One region of the Kluyvera sp. 142486 genome, then DNA from elsewhere that is predicted to be linked to it. Evidence: predicted binding sites of a transcription regulator. Region 1 holds the regulator's gene; each other region holds the start of a gene.
What was found. The regulator CRP, encoded in region 1, controls carbon source genes, mostly activating them, when cyclic AMP is high. The targets are predictions, from matches to a motif close to ATGTGANNNNNNTCACAT.

Region 1 (3,130 bases):
GGAAGGCGCGCAGCAGGCGCTTGTAATCGTTATGCTGATTCGCCGCAAGCATGTGCAACTGCTGGTAGCACTGGGAGATCAGATCCACCACTTTTTGCTGGCGAGTCAGCAACGGCGGTAGCGCGGTGCTCGGGTCGGTGTGCTGCGTCAGCAGGCTATATTTCGCTTCACAGTATTCGGCGAGCTGGCGATAGAGCAGGCTCAGCGATTCCCGCAGCGGCTGTTCGCGCCACATCCAGAACCACCACCAGTTAAACAGCCCGTACCACAGCGTGCCTAGCGCGTAGAGCAGCAACGGCTCCCAGATGGGCATATTACCCGCCAGGCTTAGCGTAAAGATGGAGGCAATTAGCGAGGCGGGCAGTAGCCGCCCGTGTAGCGCGCTGATTTCTGCCGTGACGCCAAGTAGCAGCGCCAGCCCGGTGAGAATCAACGGTAAGGGAATATCGTCCGCCAGCAGCAGTTGCACGGCAAGGCTACAGCCGGCAAACAGGCAGCCGCCGATAATCAGGCGCTTAAAGAAGCGTTTATGCGGCGTGTCGAGGCCAGCGATATTGCAGCAGGCGGGCACTAAGGAGAACAGCAAACCTTGCTGGAGGTGGCCGAGAAGCAGCCCGATGGCAACCGGCAGGCATAACACCAGCGTTTGCCGCAGTGCATAGTTGACTTCCGGGTGGTAAATCAGCCTGCGCCACATAGGGGGAAAACAAAAATGGCGTATTGCTTTCACAATACGCCATTTTGGGCCGGATTAGCGGGTACCGTAAACGACAATGGTTTTGCCGTGAGCGGAGATCAGGTTCTGATCTTCCAGCATTTTCAGAATACGGCCCACGGTTTCGCGGGAGCAGCCAACGATCTGACCGATTTCCTGACGGGTGATTTTGATCTGCATACCGTCTGGGTGGGTCATGGCATCAGGCTGTTTTGCCAGGTTCAGCAGGGTCTGTGCGATACGACCGGTAACGTCCAGGAAGGCCAGGTTACCGACTTTTTCGGAAGTGACCTGCAGACGACGCGCCATCTGAGAAGAGAGACGCATCAGAATGTCCGGGTTAACCTGGATCAGCTGACGGAATTTTTTATAAGAGATTTCAGCAACTTCACAAGCGGTTTTTGCTCGTACCCATGCGCTGCGTTCCTGGCCTTCTTCGAACAGGCCCAGCTCGCCGATAAAATCGCCCTGGTTAAGGTAAGAGAGGATCATCTCTTTGCCTTCTTCATCCTTGATGAGTACGGCCACGGAGCCTTTTACGATGTAATACAGCGTCTCTGCTTTTTCACCCTGGTGAATCAGCGTGCTCTTCGATGGGTACTTATGAATATGGCAATGAGACAAGAACCATTCGAGAGTAGGGTCTGTTTGCGGTTTGCCAAGCACCATGCGCGGTTATCCTCTGTTATAAGCTCTTCCCAGCGGCAAAAACATTGCAGCCACTGGTTGCAATAGTATCCTTCCCGTTACCTGGGAAGTCGGCTGTCGAATCAGGTCGCAGCCTGTAATGTGATGTCCTCTGCATACATGCAGTACGTTTATGTATTACCGTAGCATCCCGACTGTTTTAGCATAGCTTTTGCCGTGTGTCTCCTGGTGTCTCGCTTCAGCATGACGCCGATCGCCTTCCATTGCGAGAATTGTTATGTGCGCGTAATCTGAGAAGAAAATTGCAACCTGGGAGTTAAATATTATGCAAGCGCGTGTGAAATGGGTTGAGGGGTTAACCTTCCTCGGTGAGTCAGCTTCAGGCCACCAAATTTTGATGGACGGCAACTCTGGCGATAAAGCGCCAAGCCCAATGGAAGTGGTGCTGATGGCCGCCGGTGGTTGCAGCGCGATTGACGTTGTCTCCATCCTGCAAAAAGGTCGCAATAACGTGACCGACTGCGAAGTGAAGCTCACCTCCGAGCGTCGTGAAGAAGCTCCGCGTCTGTTTACGCACATCAACCTGCACTTTATTGTCACCGGTAAAGAGTTGAAGGATGCTGCGGTATCGCGTGCGGTCGATCTCTCTGCTGAGAAATACTGCTCGGTGGCGCTGATGCTCGAAAAAGCGGTGAACATCACCCACTCTTACGAAGTGATCGAAGGCTGATTACATGCCAGACGTAGCCCGGCCGAACGTAGTGACGCCGGGGCTATTCCCGGAGTCGGTGCTAGCGCACCTCGTCCGGGCTACCTGGCTTGGTCTTGATGCTAGTTTCTGCCTTCCATCAGCCGCTGCACCAGCGGCATCATGATTAATTCCATCGCCAGCCCCATCTTCCCGCCGGGAACGACCAGCGTATTCATATGCGAGATAAATGACCCCTGCAACATGGCCAGTAGCCACGGGTAGTCGATGTGGTCGAGATTACGGAAGTGAATCACCACAAAACTCTCGTCCAGTGACGGAATGCTTTTCGCCGCAAACGGGTTAGAGGTGTCGACCGTCGGCACGCGCTGGAAGTTGATATGGGTGCGGGAGAACTGCGGGGTAATGAAGTTGATATAGTCTTCCATCGACCTCACCACCGAATCCATCACCGCCTCGCGGGAGTGGCCACGCTCGCTGGTGTCGCGGATCATCTTCTGGATCCACTCCAGGTTAACAATCGGTACTACGCCAACCAGCAGGTCAACATGGCGAGCCACGTCGTGCTGCGGGGTGACGACGCCGCCGTGCAACCCTTCATAAAACAGCACATCGGTCGGTTCTGGCAGCGGCTGCCACGGCGTAAATGTGCCGGGCACCTGGTTCCACGGTACGGCTTCGTCGTAGGTATGCAGGTATTTACGCGATTTCCCTTGCCCGTTCAGGCCGTAGTCGCGAAAGGTCTGTTCCAGCAGGCCAAAGTCGTTGGCATCCGGGCCGAAGTAGCTGATATGGCGGCCAAGGTCACGGGCCTTGCGAATCGCCATATCCATTTCAGGGCGGGTATAGCGGTGAAAGCTGTCGCCTTCGACTTCTGCCGCGCGCAGGTTGAGTTGAGCAAAGATTTTACGAAACGCGAGGCTGGTGGTGGTGGTTCCCGCTCCGCTGGAGCCGGTAACGGCAATGACCGGATGTTTGGCTGACATGCGAATAACTCCCTGAACAGACGACAACGGAAGCGGGGTAAAACGCTTCCTGTCGTTAGAGTATAGTTAACC
Region 2 (3,130 bases), on a different contig from region 1:
ACGTCAAAGCCGCGAATCACGCCGGACGGCTCGCGGGTAGAGAAGTTATCGGTGACCGCACCGGCAATCACGATGACTTTATCGGTGATAATCGGCGGTGAAGTTGGTTCGTACATGCCCGGTGTGGTGACCGGCATGTCGGTTTGCAGGTTGAGAATGCCTTTGTTGGCAAAGCTCTCGCACAGCTTACCGGTGTCGGCGTTGAGGGCGAAGATACGGCCATCATTCACCGGCAGGATAATGCGGCGAGGGCAGTCGGCAACCACGTCAGGGGACGCGTTTGCGGCGGTCGCTTCATGGTAAGAGACGCCACGGCAGGTCACATGCTGGAAGCTAGGGTCGGTGCCAAGCTGCGGGTCAAAGTGCCATTTCTCTTTACCGGTTGCCGCGTCCAGAGCAAACACGCGCTGGTGGGCGGTGCAGAGGTAGAGCATATTGCCAATCTTTATCGGCGTGACTTCGTTAGTGATTTCACCCGGATCGTTTGGTTGCTTCAGGTCACCGGTACGGAACACCCAGGCTTCCTTCAGGTTATGTACGTTGTCGGCGTTAATCTGCTTGAGCGGCGAGAAGCGCTGGCCTTCCTGGTTGCGCCCATAGGCTGGCCAGTCCTGGTCTGCGACCTGAGAGATGGGCTCCGCCGGTGTGGCGTCTGCGCTCAGCGTACCGTTCACTTCCTGCGGGTCATTAAAACCAGCCCAGGTAAGGATACCGGCGCTGATAATCAGCGCGACAACCAGCGCTGCCACGGCTCCGCTTGATGGCACCACCAGGCGACGCCAGACAAACGGCAAAATCAGCCAGACGCCGAAGATGACCAGTACGTCGCTACGCGGCGTGAGCGCCCAGAAGTCGAAGCCGACTTCCCACACGCCCCATACCATGGTTGCCAGCAGCAGCACGGCGTAAAGCCACAGCGCTGAACGCTTAGCGCGCCAGAGTTGTGCCGTAATGCCCAGCATCACCAGGCCCGCGATAGGGTAATACCAGGAACCCCCAATCGCGACCAGCCATACGCCGCCAATCAGTAAATACAAGCCGCAGAACGCCGCGAAGAGGGCGGTTAGCCTCCCGAGCAGTCCAGGACGTTGATGATTTGTTTCAGCCATAGAAAAGTGTCCGTTAGTTTGTTAATTATTGCTTTCATTTCATTATAGGATTTAACAAGTGTGATCGAAATCACAAATTGAGCTTTATTATCGAATTAGCCGCGTCAATCGTTTTGCTGGTATACTTTCACGCTTGCTGATCAACCTCGCGGCTCTGGGTTAACGGGTTGAGTGATTTACATTTAAAATCATGTGGTTAGTTAAATGAAACATACTGTTGAAGTGATGATCCCGGAAGCGGAGATCAAGGCGCGTATCGCTGAACTGGGTCGTCTGATTAACGAACGTTATAAAGACAGCGGTAGCGAAATGGTGTTAGTCGGTCTGCTGCGCGGCTCGTTCATGTTCATGGCTGACCTGTGCCGTGAAGTACAGGTTCCGCACGAAGTCGATTTTATGACGGCATCCAGCTATGGCAGCGGTATGTCCACCACCCGCGACGTGAAAATCCTCAAAGATCTCGACGAAGATATTCGCGGTAAAGACGTGCTGATCGTCGAAGACATTATCGACTCCGGCAATACGCTGTCGAAAGTGCGTGAGATTCTGAGCCTGCGTGAGCCAAAGTCGCTGGCAATTTGTACGCTGCTGGATAAACCAACCCGTCGCGAAGTTGAAGTGCCGGTTGAGTTTGTCGGCTTCTCCATCCCGGACGAATTCGTGGTGGGTTACGGTATTGACTATGCTCAGCGCTATCGCCATCTGCCGTATGTTGGCAAAGTGGTGCTGTTAGACGAGTAATGCGTGGGTGCCTGATGGCGCTTTGCTTATCAGGCCTACGGCGCAGGTTTGTAGGCCGGGTAAGGCGTTAGCCGCCACCCGGCAATTTCTGCGCTATTTATGATTGATATGCTTTAACTTGAGGTTGGAAATCCCGTGGCGGTAACGCTGCTCGAGGGTTTCGCGGCTGACAGCAGTCACATCAAGATCGCGCAGCAGGCCGTCGTGAATACCGTACGCCCAACCGTGAATCATCACCTTTTGCCCACGTTTCCATGCCGACTGCATAATCGTTGAGTGGCCCAGGTTATAGACCTGCTCCATCACGTTCAGCTCGCATAGCGTATCCATACGGCGTTCCGGCGGCATCTCGCCCAGTAATGAACTATGTTTGAACCAGATATCGCGGATGTGCAGCAGCCAGTTGTCGATTAACCCCAGCTCCGGGTTTTCCACCGCCGCCTGTACGCCACCGCAGCCGTAGTGGCCGCAGATAATAATGTGTTCAACTTCCAGCACATCAACGGCATACTGCACCACGGAAAGGCAGTTGAGATCGGTGTGGATAACCAGGTTTGCGACGTTGCGGTGAACGAACAGTTCGCCAGGCTCAAGCCCGGTCAGACGTTCGGCGGGGACGCGGCTGTCAGAACATCCAATCCATAAAAAGCGCGGTTTTTGCGCTTGCGACAGTTTCTCAAAAAACCCGGGATCCTCTTCTATCAGCATCTTTGACCATAGTGCATTGTTGCTGATGAGTGTATCTATGTCGTTCATGGAAGCGGTAACCCAGTAATTTTCGTTGGGTTAATATAGGGCAACTCCTGATTTATTAAAACCAAATATCAAGTATCAGAATGTAAGGTAAGCGAAAATCTATGACCATTGCACTGGAATTAGAGCAACTGACAAAGACCTATCCCGGTGGCGTACAGGCGCTGCGTGGGATCGATCTGCAAGTCGAAGCCGGTGATTTCTACGCGCTTCTGGGGCCGAATGGCGCGGGTAAATCGACGACCATCGGGATTATCAGTTCGCTGGTGAACAAAACCTCCGGGCGCGTGAGCGTATTTGGTTATGACCTGCAAAAAGATGTGGTCAACGCCAAACGTCAGCTCGGGCTGGTGCCGCAGGAGTTCAACTTCAACCCCTTTGAAACCGTGCAGCAAATCGTGGTGAACCAGGCGGGCTACTATGGCGTTGAGCATAAAGAAGCGGTCATCCGCAGCGAAAAGTACCTGAAGCAGCTTGATCTTTGGGAAAAGCGCAATGAACGTGCGCGGATGCTCTCTGGCGGGATG
Region 3 (3,130 bases), on a different contig from region 1:
TTATCATCCAGGGCGTTCGCTAAGCGGGCGATAACCTGTACGTGCTCGTTGTTGCGGGCAGCAATGCCGATAACCAGGCGGGCGATATCGTCCGGCTCATCGCCGAATCGAACGCCTTCGGGGTATTGGCAAATGACAATCCCGGTGCGCAGCACGCGGTCTTTGGCTTCTACGGTACCGTGCGGCACCGCAATGGATTCTCCCAGGTAAGTGGTGGTGAGCGCTTCACGCGCCAGCATGGCATCAACGTAGTCCGGCTCAACGTAGCCGCCGGAGACCAGCATCTCACCGGCAAAGCGAATAGCCTGAGCTTTATTCTCTGCGGTCAGGTTGAGGAAGATGTTGTCCGCGCTGAGCTTAAACAGATTCTCATCGCGCTCGGTATCGTCAAAAGCGTCATCGTTCGCCGCAATAATCGTCTGGTTGATGAGACGACTGTCGTTCGCGGCGGCAGGCAGTTTAGCCGCCAGCAGACGGGTGGTCAGGTCGGTATACAGGCCGCTGTCGAGGAAGTTGGAGAGCGACATATGCATCGCCTGCGGCGCAAAGCGCATGGCGCGTTCGGTTAAGTCCTGATGGGTAATCACCAGGTCAACGTCGTCAGGCAGGCTGTTAATGGCGCAGTTGCTCACCGAAATGTGGGTCAGCCCAGCATCTTTAACCTTTTTACGCAGTACGCCTGCGCCGAGTGCGCTGGAGCCCATACCTGCATCACACGCCACGATGATTTTACGCACGTGGTGCAGATCTTTAGACAGGTCGAGCGTTTCGCTGCGCATCGCTGGCTGCGGCAGTTCGCCGGAGGATTTGCCGCCGGATTTAGACTGCTGCTTCAGGCTCTGCATGCGACGGGTGGCTTCCGCCAGGCCGTTGCTCTCTTCATCGCCAACGCGAACGCGTTTCAGCAACATGGAGGCGGTCAGGAAGGAGACCAGCGTTGAGGCCAGAATCGACAGCACCACGCCAATAATAGAGGCCTTCGGCGTCATCAGCAGTACGGCAAAGATAGAGCCAGGAGATGCCGGGGAGACCAGGCCTGCGTTGAACAACGTCAGGGTAAAGACGCCGGTCATGCCGCCCAGAATCACCGCCAGCAGCAGGCGTGGGTTCATCAGCACGTACGGGAAGTAGATTTCGTGGATACCGCCGAAGAAGTGAATAATCGCCGCACCGCCCGCAGACTGTTTAGCGCTTCCTTTACCAAAGAACATGTACGCCAGCAGCACGCCGAGGCCTGGGCCTGGGTTCGCTTCAATCAGGAAGAAGATAGACTTACCGGTTTCGGTGGCCTGCTGAATGCCCAGCGGTGAGAAGATACCGTGGTTGATGGCATTGTTGAGGAACAGAATTTTTGCCGGTTCAACAAAGATAGAGGTCAGCGGCAGCAGGTTGTTCTGCACCATGACGTTAACGCCGGTCGCCAGCGCTTTAGAGAGCAACTCAACCATCGGGCCAATCGCCAGGAAAGCAAGCATCGCTAACAGCATGCCGATGATACCGGCGGAGAAGTTGTTCACCAGCATCTCAAAGCCGCTTTTGATTTTACCGTCAACCCAACGGTCGAAGCGCTTAATCGCCCACCCGCCCAGCGTACCCGCAATCATCGCGCCCATAAACATTGGCATATCGGCGCCTACGATAACGCCCATGGTAGTGATGGCACCGACCACGCCGCCGCGCTCGCCGCCGATAAGACGGCCGCCGGTATAACCGATTAACAGCGGCAGCAGGTAGGTGATCATCGGGCCGACCAGTTTGGCTAACGTCTCGTTAGGCAGCCATCCGGTGGGAATAAACAGTGCAGTAATCAAACCCCAGGCAATGAATGCGCCAATATTGGGCATCACCATATTGCTGAGGAAGCGGCCAAAATTCTGTACCTTGACCTTGATATCTGGTGATAACATAAAAACACCCCTCGTGGTGCGCGTCTTAGATGCTGCGCGTCGTCATAGTTGTGATGGTTTCGCCAAAAACCATCCAGTCGTTCAGTATGCAAAATCGACTCTATCACGGCGTTTTCGTCTCGCGTACCCCGAGGGGTGTTTGTGATCTTGATCACTCTCACCACCCCATCAATAGGTCACTTTTGGTGATCGTTATCACATAAAATGGCTGTAAGTCGGCTACAAAGCGAAAATATGTCCATTCCTGACCTCTTTTTTGTGATTTAAATCACCTTTTGTATTGGCGTGTTTGTTTTTAAATTGTGATCAATTTCACAAGATAAATTTACATTCCCCTCACACTCCTGCGCTTTCCTGTTATGCGCTGGCGTTTACGTTAGAAAATTACAGCGCTTCGTATCAGCCACAAAAAAGCCCTGCGAGGTTTCCCTGGCAGGGCGTGAACGGATTAGGGTGCGATTAGCTGAACAGGGCGGTGATGGATGCGCTGCCGAGGCTATGGAAGTGCACGTTGAAGCCGACCATTGCGCCGCTGGCACCTTCATCAACCTCAATGCTCTCAACGTCCATCGCATGGACGGTGAAGATATAACGGTGGGTTTCGCCTTTCGGCGGAGCCGCGCCGCCGTAGCCCGCTTTACCAAAGTCAGTACGGGTTTGCAGCGCGCCGGCCGGTAACCCGACCAGACCTGAACCCGCTCCGGTTGGCAGTTCGCGGGTGTCGGCTGGAATGTTGGCAACAATCCAGTGCCACCAGCCGGAGCCGGTTGGGGCATCCGGGTCGTAGCAGGTTATGACAAAACTTTTGGTGCCCGCAGGAACGTCATCCCAGGCCAGATGGGGAGAAAGGTTTTCGCCATCGTAGCCCATGCCGTTGAACACCTGGCGATGAGGGAGCTTTTCACCGTCACGCAGGTCGTGGCTGACTAATTTCATCAACTGCCTCCTTTGTTAATCAACTGATTAACAAAGGAGTGTAGCGGTAACGTGGGGAGATTACCGCAGCTTATTGGATAAAAAATGTTTCCTGCTCGACGGCAAGACATACCGCTCGGGTCAAGCGCGTCAGCTGCTGCGGGGTAATCGGGTATGGCGGCATCAGATAAATCAGGCGGCCAAACGGACGGATCCACACCCCTTGTTCGACGAAGAAACGTTGGAGCAGTGCCGGGTTCACCGGGTAGCGCGTCTCAACGACGCCAATGGCTCCCAGCACGCGAACA
Region 4 (3,130 bases), on a different contig from region 1:
AACGAAGACACCGCAGGTAACTACATCCATTACGGCGTGCGTGAATTCGGTATGACCGCGATTGCCAACGGTATCTCCCTGCACGGTGGTTTCCTGCCGTACACCTCTACCTTCCTGATGTTCGTTGAATATGCCCGTAACGCGGTGCGTATGGCAGCGCTGATGAAGAAACGCCAGGTGATGGTCTACACCCACGACTCCATCGGTCTGGGCGAAGATGGCCCAACTCACCAGCCGGTAGAGCAGATTGCTTCCCTGCGCGTGACCCCGAACATGAGCACCTGGCGCCCATGTGACCAGGTTGAATCCGCGATTGCGTGGAAATACGGCGTAGAGCGTCACGACGGCCCAACCGCACTGATCCTCTCCCGTCAGAACCTGGCGCAGCAGGAACGTACTGAAGCGCAGCTGGCGAACGTGGCTCGTGGTGGTTATGTGCTGAAAGACAGCGACGGCCAGCCGCAAATCATCCTGATTGCGACCGGTTCCGAAGTTGAGCTGGCCGTTGCCGCTTACGAAAAACTGACCGCAGAAGGCGTGAAGGCGCGCGTGGTGTCCATGCCGTCTACCGACGCATTCGACAAGCAGGACGCGGCTTACCGTGAATCCGTACTGCCGAAAGCCGTCTCTGCACGCGTCGCTATCGAAGCGGGCATCGCAGACTACTGGTTCAAATACGTGGGCCTGAACGGCGCAATCGTCGGCATGACCACCTTTGGTGAGTCTGCGCCAGCGGATCTGCTGTTTAAAGAGTTCGGCTTCACCGTTGAGAACGTTCTCGCGAAAGCGAAATCACTGCTGTAATCTGCGTTTTCTCTGAAATAAAAGGGTCGCTTCGGCGGCCCTTTTTTTATTCTCAGGAATTTCTTTGCATATTATTCCAATCAAAATGTGATGCATGTCAGATATTAGGCGTCTCTGTCTGGACAATCATTCCTTTTATTCCTTGTTTCGCTTATTCTAGCTGAAGCGTTTCAGTCGACAAATCGTTCGACATTTAACCAATCAGTCACTGTTTGTGGCGGGTGAGGTTTCCCAAAGCGTTTGGCTGCATTACTCTGTTTGCCACTTTGCATCGGGACAACCTTGCAGGAGACCTATGACCGTACGCGTAGCGATTAATGGCTTCGGTCGCATTGGACGTAACGTGGTTCGTGCTTTGTATGAATCCGGACGCCGTGCGGAAATCACCGTGGTGGCAATCAACGAACTGGCAGATGCTGCGGGCATCGCGCATTTGTTGAAATATGACACCAGCCACGGGCGCTTTGCCTGGGATGTTCGCCAGGAGCGTGAACAGCTTTTCGTCGGCGATGACGCCATCCGTCTTTTGCATGAGCGCACTATTGAAGCGCTGCCCTGGAAAGAGCTATCGGTTGATGTCGTGCTAGACTGTACCGGTGTATATGGCAGCCGCCATGACGGCGAAGCCCATATTGCCGCCGGCGCGAAGAAGGTGCTCTTTTCACATCCTGGCAGCAACGATCTCGACACCACCGTGGTGTTTGGGGTCAATCAGCATGAACTGCGTGCGGAGCATCGTATTGTCTCCAACGCCTCCTGCACTACCAACTGCATCATTCCCGTCATTAAACTGTTAGATGATGCCTATGGCATTGAATCGGGCACGGTCACGACCATCCATTCCGCGATGCACGACCAGCAGGTGATTGACGCCTACCATCCCGATTTACGCCGCACGCGCGCAGCAAGCCAGTCGATTATTCCGGTAGATACTAAACTTGCCGCGGGCATTGCGCGAATTTTCCCGCAGTTTGGTGACCGCTTCGAGGCGATTGCGGTGCGAGTACCGACCATTAACGTGACGGCAATTGACCTGAGCGTGACGGTGAAAAAGCCAGTAAAAGCAAATGAAGTCAACCAGTTGCTGCAAAAAGCAGCACAGGGTGCATTTCATGGTATAGTTGACTATACGGAATTACCGTTGGTCTCAACTGATTTTAACCACGATCCGCACAGCGCCATTGTCGATGGTACGCAGACGCGGGTAAGTGGAGCGCATCTGATCAAAACGCTGGTCTGGTGTGATAACGAATGGGGTTTTGCTAACCGAATGCTCGACACCACGTTAGCAATGGCCGCTATTGGTTTCAGGCTCGACGCTTGAGCGTCGACAAAACTTTAAGTATCAACGAGAGGATTCACCATGTCTGTAATTAAGATGACCGATCTGGATCTGGCTGGTAAACGCGTTTTCATCCGTGCGGACCTGAACGTACCAGTTAAAGAAGGGAAAGTAACCAGCGACGCGCGTATCCGTGCTTCACTGCCAACTATCGAGCTGGCGCTGAAACAGGGTGCGAAAGTGATGGTGACTTCTCACCTGGGTCGTCCGACCGAAGGCGAGTACAATGAAGAATTCTCTCTGCTGCCGGTTGTTAATTACCTGAAAGACAAACTGTCTGCTCCGGTTCGTCTGGTTAAAGATTACCTGGATGGTGTTGAAGTTGCTGCCGGTGAGCTGGTTGTTCTGGAAAACGTTCGCTTTAACAAAGGCGAGAAGAAAGACGACGAAGCGCTGTCCAAAAAATACGCTGCACTGTGCGACGTATTCGTAATGGACGCATTCGGTACTGCACACCGTGCACAGGCTTCCACCCACGGTATCGGCAAATTTGCTGACGTTGCGTGCGCAGGCCCACTGCTGGCAGCTGAACTGGACGCGCTGGGTAAAGCACTGAAAGAACCAGCTCGCCCAATGGTCGCTATCGTTGGTGGTTCTAAAGTTTCTACCAAACTGACCGTTCTGGACTCCCTGTCTAAAATCGCTGACCAGCTGATCGTTGGTGGTGGTATCGCGAACACCTTCGTTGCCGCTCAAGGCCACAACGTGGGTAAATCCCTGTACGAAGCTGACCTGGTTGAAGAAGCTAAACGTCTGCTGACCACCTGCGATATCCCAGTTCCAACCGACGTTCGCGTAGCGACCGAGTTCTCCGAAACCGCGACCGCTACCCTGAAATCTGTAAACGACATCAAAGATGAAGAGCAGATTCTGGACCTGGGCGACGTTTCTGCTGAGAAACTGGCTGAGATCCTGAAAAACGCAAAAACCATCCTGTGGAACGGCCCAGTTGGCGTGTTCGAATTCCCGAACTTCCGCAAAGGT

Region 2: a site for CRP is predicted at 1,168-1,185, ahead of hpt (hypoxanthine phosphoribosyltransferase). Genes of this name have one in related genera too.
Region 3: a site for CRP is predicted at 2,047-2,064, ahead of ACLGE8_RS06675 (PTS mannitol transporter subunit IICBA). Genes of this name have one in related genera too.
Region 4: a site for CRP is predicted at 890-907, ahead of epd (erythrose-4-phosphate dehydrogenase). Genes of this name have one in related genera too.

The regions. Positions count from the first base shown of each region.
Region 1 is NZ_JBKHUI010000003.1:49,501-52,630, reverse strand. It holds gene ACLGE8_RS04430 (YccS/YhfK family putative transporter) at 1-697, opposite strand, end outside; gene crp (cAMP-activated global transcriptional regulator CRP) at 752-1,384, opposite strand; gene ACLGE8_RS04420 (OsmC family protein) at 1,689-2,093, shown strand; gene ACLGE8_RS04415 (phosphoribulokinase) at 2,195-3,058, opposite strand; gene ACLGE8_RS04410 (YheU family protein) at 3,125-3,130, opposite strand, start outside.
Region 2 is NZ_JBKHUI010000009.1:69,607-72,736, reverse strand. It holds gene ACLGE8_RS11750 (glucose/quinate/shikimate family membrane-bound PQQ-dependent dehydrogenase) at 1-1,109, opposite strand, end outside; gene hpt (hypoxanthine phosphoribosyltransferase) at 1,314-1,850, shown strand; gene can (carbonate dehydratase) at 1,944-2,606, opposite strand; gene ACLGE8_RS11735 (ABC transporter ATP-binding protein) at 2,708-3,130, shown strand, end outside.
Region 3 is NZ_JBKHUI010000004.1:199,091-202,220, reverse strand. It holds gene ACLGE8_RS06675 (PTS mannitol transporter subunit IICBA) at 1-1,907, opposite strand, end outside; gene ACLGE8_RS06670 (kinase inhibitor) at 2,367-2,843, opposite strand; gene bioA (adenosylmethionine--8-amino-7-oxononanoate transaminase) at 2,914-3,130, opposite strand, start outside.
Region 4 is NZ_JBKHUI010000014.1:88,387-91,516, forward strand. It holds gene tkt (transketolase) at 1-804, shown strand, start outside; gene epd (erythrose-4-phosphate dehydrogenase) at 1,100-2,128, shown strand; gene pgk (phosphoglycerate kinase) at 2,168-3,130, shown strand, end outside.